DNA from 3 places in the Rhodococcus sp. MALMAid1271 genome. Region 2 is predicted to be linked to each of the others. Evidence: riboswitches for the same ligand, from Rfam matches in the RefSeq annotation. Region 2 holds a riboswitch; each other region holds the start of a gene.
The links. A riboswitch is a leader RNA that binds a small molecule or an ion and turns the genes downstream of it on or off. The one in region 2 is predicted to bind cobalamin.
Positions count from the first base shown of each region.

Region 1: another riboswitch for cobalamin. It lies ahead of metE (5-methyltetrahydropteroyltriglutamate--homocysteine S-methyltransferase); the one in region 2 lies ahead of ACOQFP_RS19560 (ABC transporter substrate-binding protein).
Region 3: another riboswitch for cobalamin. It lies ahead of ACOQFP_RS03510 (energy-coupling factor ABC transporter permease); the one in region 2 lies ahead of ACOQFP_RS19560 (ABC transporter substrate-binding protein).

Region 1 is NZ_JBMIRQ010000035.1:10,879-13,136, forward strand. It holds gene metE (5-methyltetrahydropteroyltriglutamate--homocysteine S-methyltransferase) at 1-1,416, opposite strand, end outside; cobalamin riboswitch at 1,555-1,763, opposite strand; gene ACOQFP_RS01800 (3-deoxy-7-phosphoheptulonate synthase) at 2,001-2,258, shown strand, end outside.
Region 2 is NZ_JBMIRQ010000108.1:386,784-389,041, reverse strand. It holds gene ACOQFP_RS19565 (FecCD family ABC transporter permease) at 1-153, opposite strand, end outside; gene ACOQFP_RS19560 (ABC transporter substrate-binding protein) at 150-1,178, opposite strand; cobalamin riboswitch at 1,185-1,307, opposite strand; gene ACOQFP_RS19555 (MFS transporter) at 1,353-2,258, opposite strand, start outside.
Region 3 is NZ_JBMIRQ010000046.1:3,426-5,683, forward strand. It holds gene cbiQ (cobalt ECF transporter T component CbiQ) at 1-65, opposite strand, end outside; gene ACOQFP_RS03505 (energy-coupling factor ABC transporter substrate-binding protein) at 101-424, opposite strand; gene ACOQFP_RS03510 (energy-coupling factor ABC transporter permease) at 417-1,136, opposite strand; cobalamin riboswitch at 1,163-1,284, opposite strand; gene ACOQFP_RS03515 (carboxymuconolactone decarboxylase family protein) at 1,390-1,938, shown strand; gene ACOQFP_RS03520 (ABC1 kinase family protein) at 1,942-2,258, shown strand, end outside.

The DNA.
Region 1 (2,258 bases), on a different contig from region 2:
TTGTAGCGCAATGGTATTGGCGATCTCGGACTGCATCCGGCGCACGTACTCGGCGTCATCGATCTCACCCGAGCGGTGCGCGGCCCGCGCGAGTCGAATCTGCGTGGTCTGGGGATACGATCCGATCGTGGTGGTCGGCAGTGCCGGCAACTCCAGCCCCTCGGCCTGTGCCCTGCGGCGTTGCTCGGCCGGGGCGCGGTCGACGCGGATGCCCGAATCCAGTCGGGTCCGCACGGCTGCGTCGTGGACGCGCGGGTCACGGCGACGGCTCTCGCGTGCAGCACGCGCCTCGTCGAGCTCGGCGGACACCGAGTCGATGCCCTCGCGCAGCGCGCGTGCCAGCACCGTCACCTCGGTGACCTTCTCGGCTCCGAACGCCAACCACGACCGGAGCGGATCGACGATATCGGTCTCGGCCGCGAGGCTGTACGGAACATGAAGCAGCGAGCAGGAACTCGATACCGCGAGCGCTCCGACGCTGCCGAGCAGCCTGCCCAGAGTCGCGAGCGCTCGGTCCAGATCCGTTCGCCAGATGTTGCGCCCATCGACGATGCCCGCCACGATGCGCTTGTGCGCGAGCGCAGGCACGCCGGCAATCTGCTCGACGGTGCCCGGTACCGTCACGTCGATCGAGAGCCCTTCGACCCCGGTCGATGCGAGCGCGGGTAGCGCGGCGCCGAGATCGCCGAAGTACGACGCCACCAGAATGGCCGGCCTGGTCTCGAGGGCGCTGAGGTAGTGGTAAGCCTGCGTGGCGCAGTCGATCTCGTCCGAGGTGCGATCTGCAACGAGCGCAGGTTCGTCCAGCTGAACCCACTCGGCACCGGCAGCGGCCAAGTGCGTCAACAGCTCTGCATACAGCGGCAGGATCTCGTCGAGTCGGTCCAACAGCGGGGCTCCGCTGCCGACAGCCTTCGACAGCAGCAGGAACGTCACCGGCCCCACCAGCACGGGTCGAGCCGGAACGCCCAGCGCGCGCGCCTGTTTCAGCTCGTCGAGGATCTTCTCCGGATGCAGGGAGAACACCGTGTCCGGTGCGATCTCCGGGACCAGATAGTGGTAGTTGGTGTCGAACCACTTCGTCATCTCGAGTGGTGCAACCGTGTCGTTGCCGCGGGCCGCGGCGAAGTACCGGTCCAGTTCGTTCTCGATGTCCTGCACCCGTTTCGGTAGCGCGCCGAGCATGACCGCGGTGTCGAGGATGTGGTCGTAGTACGAAAAGGTGCCTACCGGAACGGAGTCGAGGCCGGCCGCGAGCAAGCCCCTCAGATTGTCCTCGCGGAGCCTTTCGGCCACCGATTCGAGAGCGGACGCATCGAGTGCGCCTGCCCAGTAGGACTCCACAGCTTTCTTCAACTCGCGCTTCGGTCCGATTCGGGGGGACCCGAGGATCGTGGTGGTGAATTCGAATGTCACGTCGTGTTTCTCCAGGTACGTCACAGGTGGGTGGCACACCACCGAGCGTGCGAGAACCTGAGCCCCATGCGTCGGCATACGCCGAACAAGCTGCAGGTCTACTCGCCCATTCCACGGGGCGGTGAACCGCTACGCGCGGCGCGCGCAGCACAGGAGGCAGGTATTCGGACTCACAGGCACGTGATCGGAGATCACACCTACTGGCCGTCGCTTCCCAGAGAGGCTTCTCCAGTGCTCGTTGACGGCGGTCGTTCCTGCATACCGCTGCGGGACAGTCCCGGATTCTCACCGGGTTCCCTCTCACGACGCGCAAGACATCAACGCATCGCTTCGACGCCGTGGTGAACTTCGGGGCTCCTCGTGACCACCCGGCGAACCGACTGCAGGGACGAGCATAGATGCCGTCGCCGACGGTCTGTTACGGTACATCCCATGCAGCGCACGTATTTCTGGTTTAGCAGGCCGGCCCCGGGTGGGTCAGCCAGCGACGCCATGCGCTGACCTCCACCCCACGAGCCGGATGCAGACCGGCTCGAAGTGCGCGTGGAGCATGAGGGCCGGCCCGAGAACAGGAACGCCCTCTCATGACACTCTCTCTCGAAACCCCATCGCTCGACGATCAGCGAACGATCAGCATCAGCCCGCTGGCAGCGCCGTCGGTGCTGCGCCGCGAACATGCCGTCGACGATGCGATCTCGGCCACGGTCCGTACCGGCCGCGCCGGAGTCGTCGACGTTCTCGACGGCCGTGACGATCGCCTGATCGTCGTCGTCGGACCGTGCTCGGTGCACGACACCGACGCTGCTCTGGACTACGCCCGGCGTCTGGCGACCATCGCGTCC
Region 2 (2,258 bases):
GCCGATCCCGATGTGCGCCAGGATCACTCGGTAGACATCGGTGACGGATACGCTGGCCGGTCCGATCGTCACGGCCACTGCGATCGAGAGCACCAACACCACACCGCCACCGAGCAGAAGCGGGATCAACAATCCCCGATCGGTGCGGTTCATCGGGTGGTCAGGCCCCAATTCTGTAGAGCGGCAGCAACTTTCTCGACTCCGTCGATGGTGCGAATCGATGGGTTGAGATCGGCTCCGTTGACCACGATGTAGCGCTTGTCCTCGACGGCGGTCAGTCGGCTCGTGACGGGATTCGATTCGAGGAATTCGATCTTGCTGCCGAGTGCGTCCCCGGCGATGCTGCGCCGACTCAGATCCGCCAGCACGAGCGCGGTGGGATTGCGATCTGCAACGCTCTCCCAGTTAACCTGTGGCCATTCGTCGGTCGTGTCCGCATAGATGTTGTCGGCACCGACCGAATCGGTGATGATGCCCGAGGAGCCACAGCATCCCGCCATGTACGGGGTGTCGGTGTCGGCGAACCAGTACGCCAAGCGCACACCCGATGCGTCGACGGCACCGGAGGCCTGCGAGAAACGGTCCTGCAATTGCGCGACGAAGCGTTCCCCGCGATCACGCACGTCGAAGATTGCCGCCAGATCGCGGATCTCCCGATACACGGTGTCGATCTCGAGCGGCGTGGTGCGTGCGCCGTCGGAATTGACACTGTCGTCGGTCTTTCCGTCACAGTCTGTGGGAGAGAGATAGTTCGGCACACCGAGCTGCTCGAACTGATCCCGATCGGCGACGCCTCCCGGCCCGAGGGTTCCGCTGAAGGACGCCGAGACGAAGTCGGGCTCGGTATCCAACACCACCTCCAGGGACGGCTTGTTGTCCGCCAACCTCGGTACTGTGGAATTCTCCGATTCGAGATTCGAGCGGACCGGGTCCGTCCAGGTGGCCGTTCCGACCATGCGGTCGGCCAAGCCCAGTGACAGCAGGATCTCCGTCGAACTCTGGTTCAGAGACACCGCGCGCTGCGGAGGCGCATCGACGGTGACCGCGCGTCCACAGTTCTCGATGGTCAGCGGGTAGTCGGCGTTGGTGACGGAGACGGCGGCAGTGGGCGGTGGGGAGGAGCAGCCGGCCACGGCAAGAACGGAGACAGCGCCTAGTACGGCGAGAGTGGTACGCATCGAAGAGCTTCCTGCTTGGGGCTCGTGTCGCGGAGCCGCGGGTGGGGTGAACCACGACGCCCGAGCATTCGGACTTCGAGCTCTCGCCCGTCACCGTTGCGCGCCAGCTCCGGAATTGCACCGGATTCCCTCGTTCGTCGCGTGCTGACCTTATCGTGTGCGGTACCCGAAAGGTCAGCGTGCTGCTGCCGACTCCGGCTCGAGTGGGACACTGCGAGGAAAAGTACTGCGCGCCAGCACGACCACGGCCAGCGAAGCGGCGACCAGAACAGTAGCGGCGGCAGTGACCGTCACGATGCCACTGAGGTCGATGAAGGCGCCGCCCACCAGTGCACCCGTGGCAATCGCCAACTGGAAGGCCACGACATAGATCGCCGACGCCTTGTCGGTATCTTCCGAGGCTGCCCTGACCACGGCGGACTGTAGACACACCGGGATCGTGGTGAACGCCATTCCCCACAATGCAATGGCCCCGACGGCGAACACGGCCAGCCCACCCGGCGCTCCGATCAGCGTGCACCACAAGATCGCGACCGCAGCGGCGACTGCGCCCAAGGCCGCGATGGTGGAGTACCGCGGCCACCGGTCGTAGGTTCGGCCGATCACCCATATACCGATGACCCCGAACAGGCCGTACAGCATCAACATCAGGGTCAGCGTCGTTCCGGCTGAACCGATCGCACGATCGACGATGAGTGAGAAATACGTGTAGGCGACGAAGTGGCCCAGGACCGCCAGGAAAGTCACGCCACACAAGATGGCCAGGGTGCCGTCGAGCACTCGCGGTGTCTTTTTCCGTACCTCATCGGCTCGGCTGGTCGGCAGCGGCGGGAGTACGAAGTACAGTGCCACCGCGATAGCAGTTGCAACGACTCCGAGAATTGTTGCAGCCATTCGCCATCCGAGCCATTGACCCATCGCCGCGGTGAGTGGATTCCCCGCAACCAGTGCCAGCGAGGTACCGACGTAGACGGTGGCTATGGCCTTGCCTTGCTTACCGGGCAACGCAAGCGAGGCTGCGACGGGTGCGACGACGGCCCAGAAGATGCCGTGCGTTGCGGCACAAAGCATTCGTGAGAT
Region 3 (2,258 bases), on a different contig from region 2:
CCGAGCAGGGCCTTGTCCGATACCGCTCGGTCGCGCCACGCGCTCGACCACGCCGCATTGTCCACGGACAGTCCCCGCACGGCCGTGCGGCGGGCGGCGCTCAGCTCGACGTCGCGGTGGTCGCGGAATCGTTGCGGCGCCGGCCCCGCAACGCACCGATGGTGTACCCCAGAACGGTTCCGCCCAAGGCTGCCTGCAGCGCGAACAGTCCCGACTCGACCTCGCTCGAGGTGGGCGCGAAGACCGACTGGAACCAGGGCTGGTAGTCCGGGTGGTCCTCTTCGATGCGGCTGGTCGCGGCCGAATCCGTACCCACGAACCGCTCCTCGTCTCCGCTTCGGCGCGAATCCACGACCAGTGCGATGCCGACGATCGCGACGATAGCGGCGATCAACAAGATGGTGGTCACTGTGCTCTTACGCATCGGCTGCTCGATTCTCTGTCGACGGGGCGTCGGTGACGGCTGGGACCTTCGGTGCCTTCAGCACCCCGAGTCTGATCAACTCCGGCATCGCAACGCTGCGCAACACTCGAATCACGAGCACGCCGAGCAGCCCCTCGGCGATGGCCAACGGAATCTGTGTGACCGCGAAGATCGACAGGAACTTGGCGACCGCTCCGGCCACCCCCGTCTGTGGATCGGGGAAGGCCAACGCGATCTGCACCGAGGTGGTGCAGTACGTCGAGAGGTCGGCGAAGACCATCGCGAAGAACACCGAGATCGACAGACCACCGCCCAGCGAGGTCGACAGGCGATACGCTCCGTACCCCACCCAGGGACCCACGATCGCCATCGAGAACGCGTTCGCGCCGAGGGTCGTGAGCCCGCCGTGCGCGAGAAGTACCGCTTGGAACAGCAGCACCAACGTGCCGAGGAACGCCATCACCGGGGGCCTGAACAGCACCGCGCCCAGGCCGGTACCGGTCGGATGGGACGAACTTCCCGTCACCGACGGTAGTTTGATGGCCGAGAGCACGAACGTGAACGCTCCGGCCGCGCCCAGCAGCAGTCGACTCTCCGGATTCTCCCTGACCTGTCGAACGACTGCGCGGGCACCGTGAACGACGAACGGTGCTGCGACGCAGGTCCATACCGCCGCATGTACGGGCGGCAGAAATCCTTCTGCAATATGCACGTGTAACTCCCTGGATGACGCGTCCGATGTGAGTCGACGTGCTGGTTCGGCAATCTGACTTACGGCTCGACACGTCGAGTCCGCTCACAGTGGCGCGACCGTCCCGGAATTTCACCGGGTTCCCCGCACCAGCACACTTCGAGCTAGATGATTGCACGAACCGAGTCGATCCGATCACCGGACGGGCAGTCGATCGCCAGAATCCTCGTTCTGCCGCTTCCTCGGGGACGGCTGGGCTACCAGTCGGTACGGTGTGACTGTGAGCACTCCACGCATTCCCTCCGGTACCGCCAAGACTCTCGGGCCCGTCAACTGGGTGATCTGCAAGGTCATCGCCAGGGGCGCGGGGGTGCCGAATCCGCATCTGTTCACCACCCTCGGCCGTACCGGTGGGCTGTTCCGCGCCTGGCTGTTCTACAGCGGGCATCTGATGCCCGGAGGCAAGATCTCGCGCAAGGAATCCGAACTGGTGATCCTGCGGGTCGCGCACCTGCGCGAGTCCGCATACGAGATGGACCACCACATTCGACTGGGCAGGCGCGCAGGTATCGACCGTGATCTGCTCGAGTCGATCAAAATCGGCCCGGACGCACCCGGACTGGCGACGCGGTACCGCACCATTCTGACCGCCGTCGACGAACTGGTCGCCACCAAGACCCTCACCGATGCCACCTGGACCGAGCTGACGATGCAGTTCGACGAACGTCGCCTGATCGAGTTCGTGTTGCTGGTCACCCAATACGACGGTCTGGCAACCACTCTCGGCACGCTGCGCGTCGAGCGCGACTTCACCGAACGCTAGGCGATGCCCACCGATCGTCCGATACCCACCTCGCGGGCCGCACGCGGCGGGGCACTGGGGCGCGCGGTGGCCGGCCAGGCCATCCGCGGTGCAGGAGCACGGATTTCGATGGCAGGGCGGTCCGAGGAACTGCGACGACAAATCTCGGAGAAGAGGTCCCTGCAGGCTGCCGATCAGCTCGTGACGGTGCTCGGCAGCATGAAGGGCGCGGCGATGAAGCTGGGCCAGATGCTCTCGGTACTCGACCTCACTCTGGTACCCGAGGAGCATCGACAACGGTTCCAGGACAAGCTCGCCGCGCTCCGCGACAGCGCACCGGA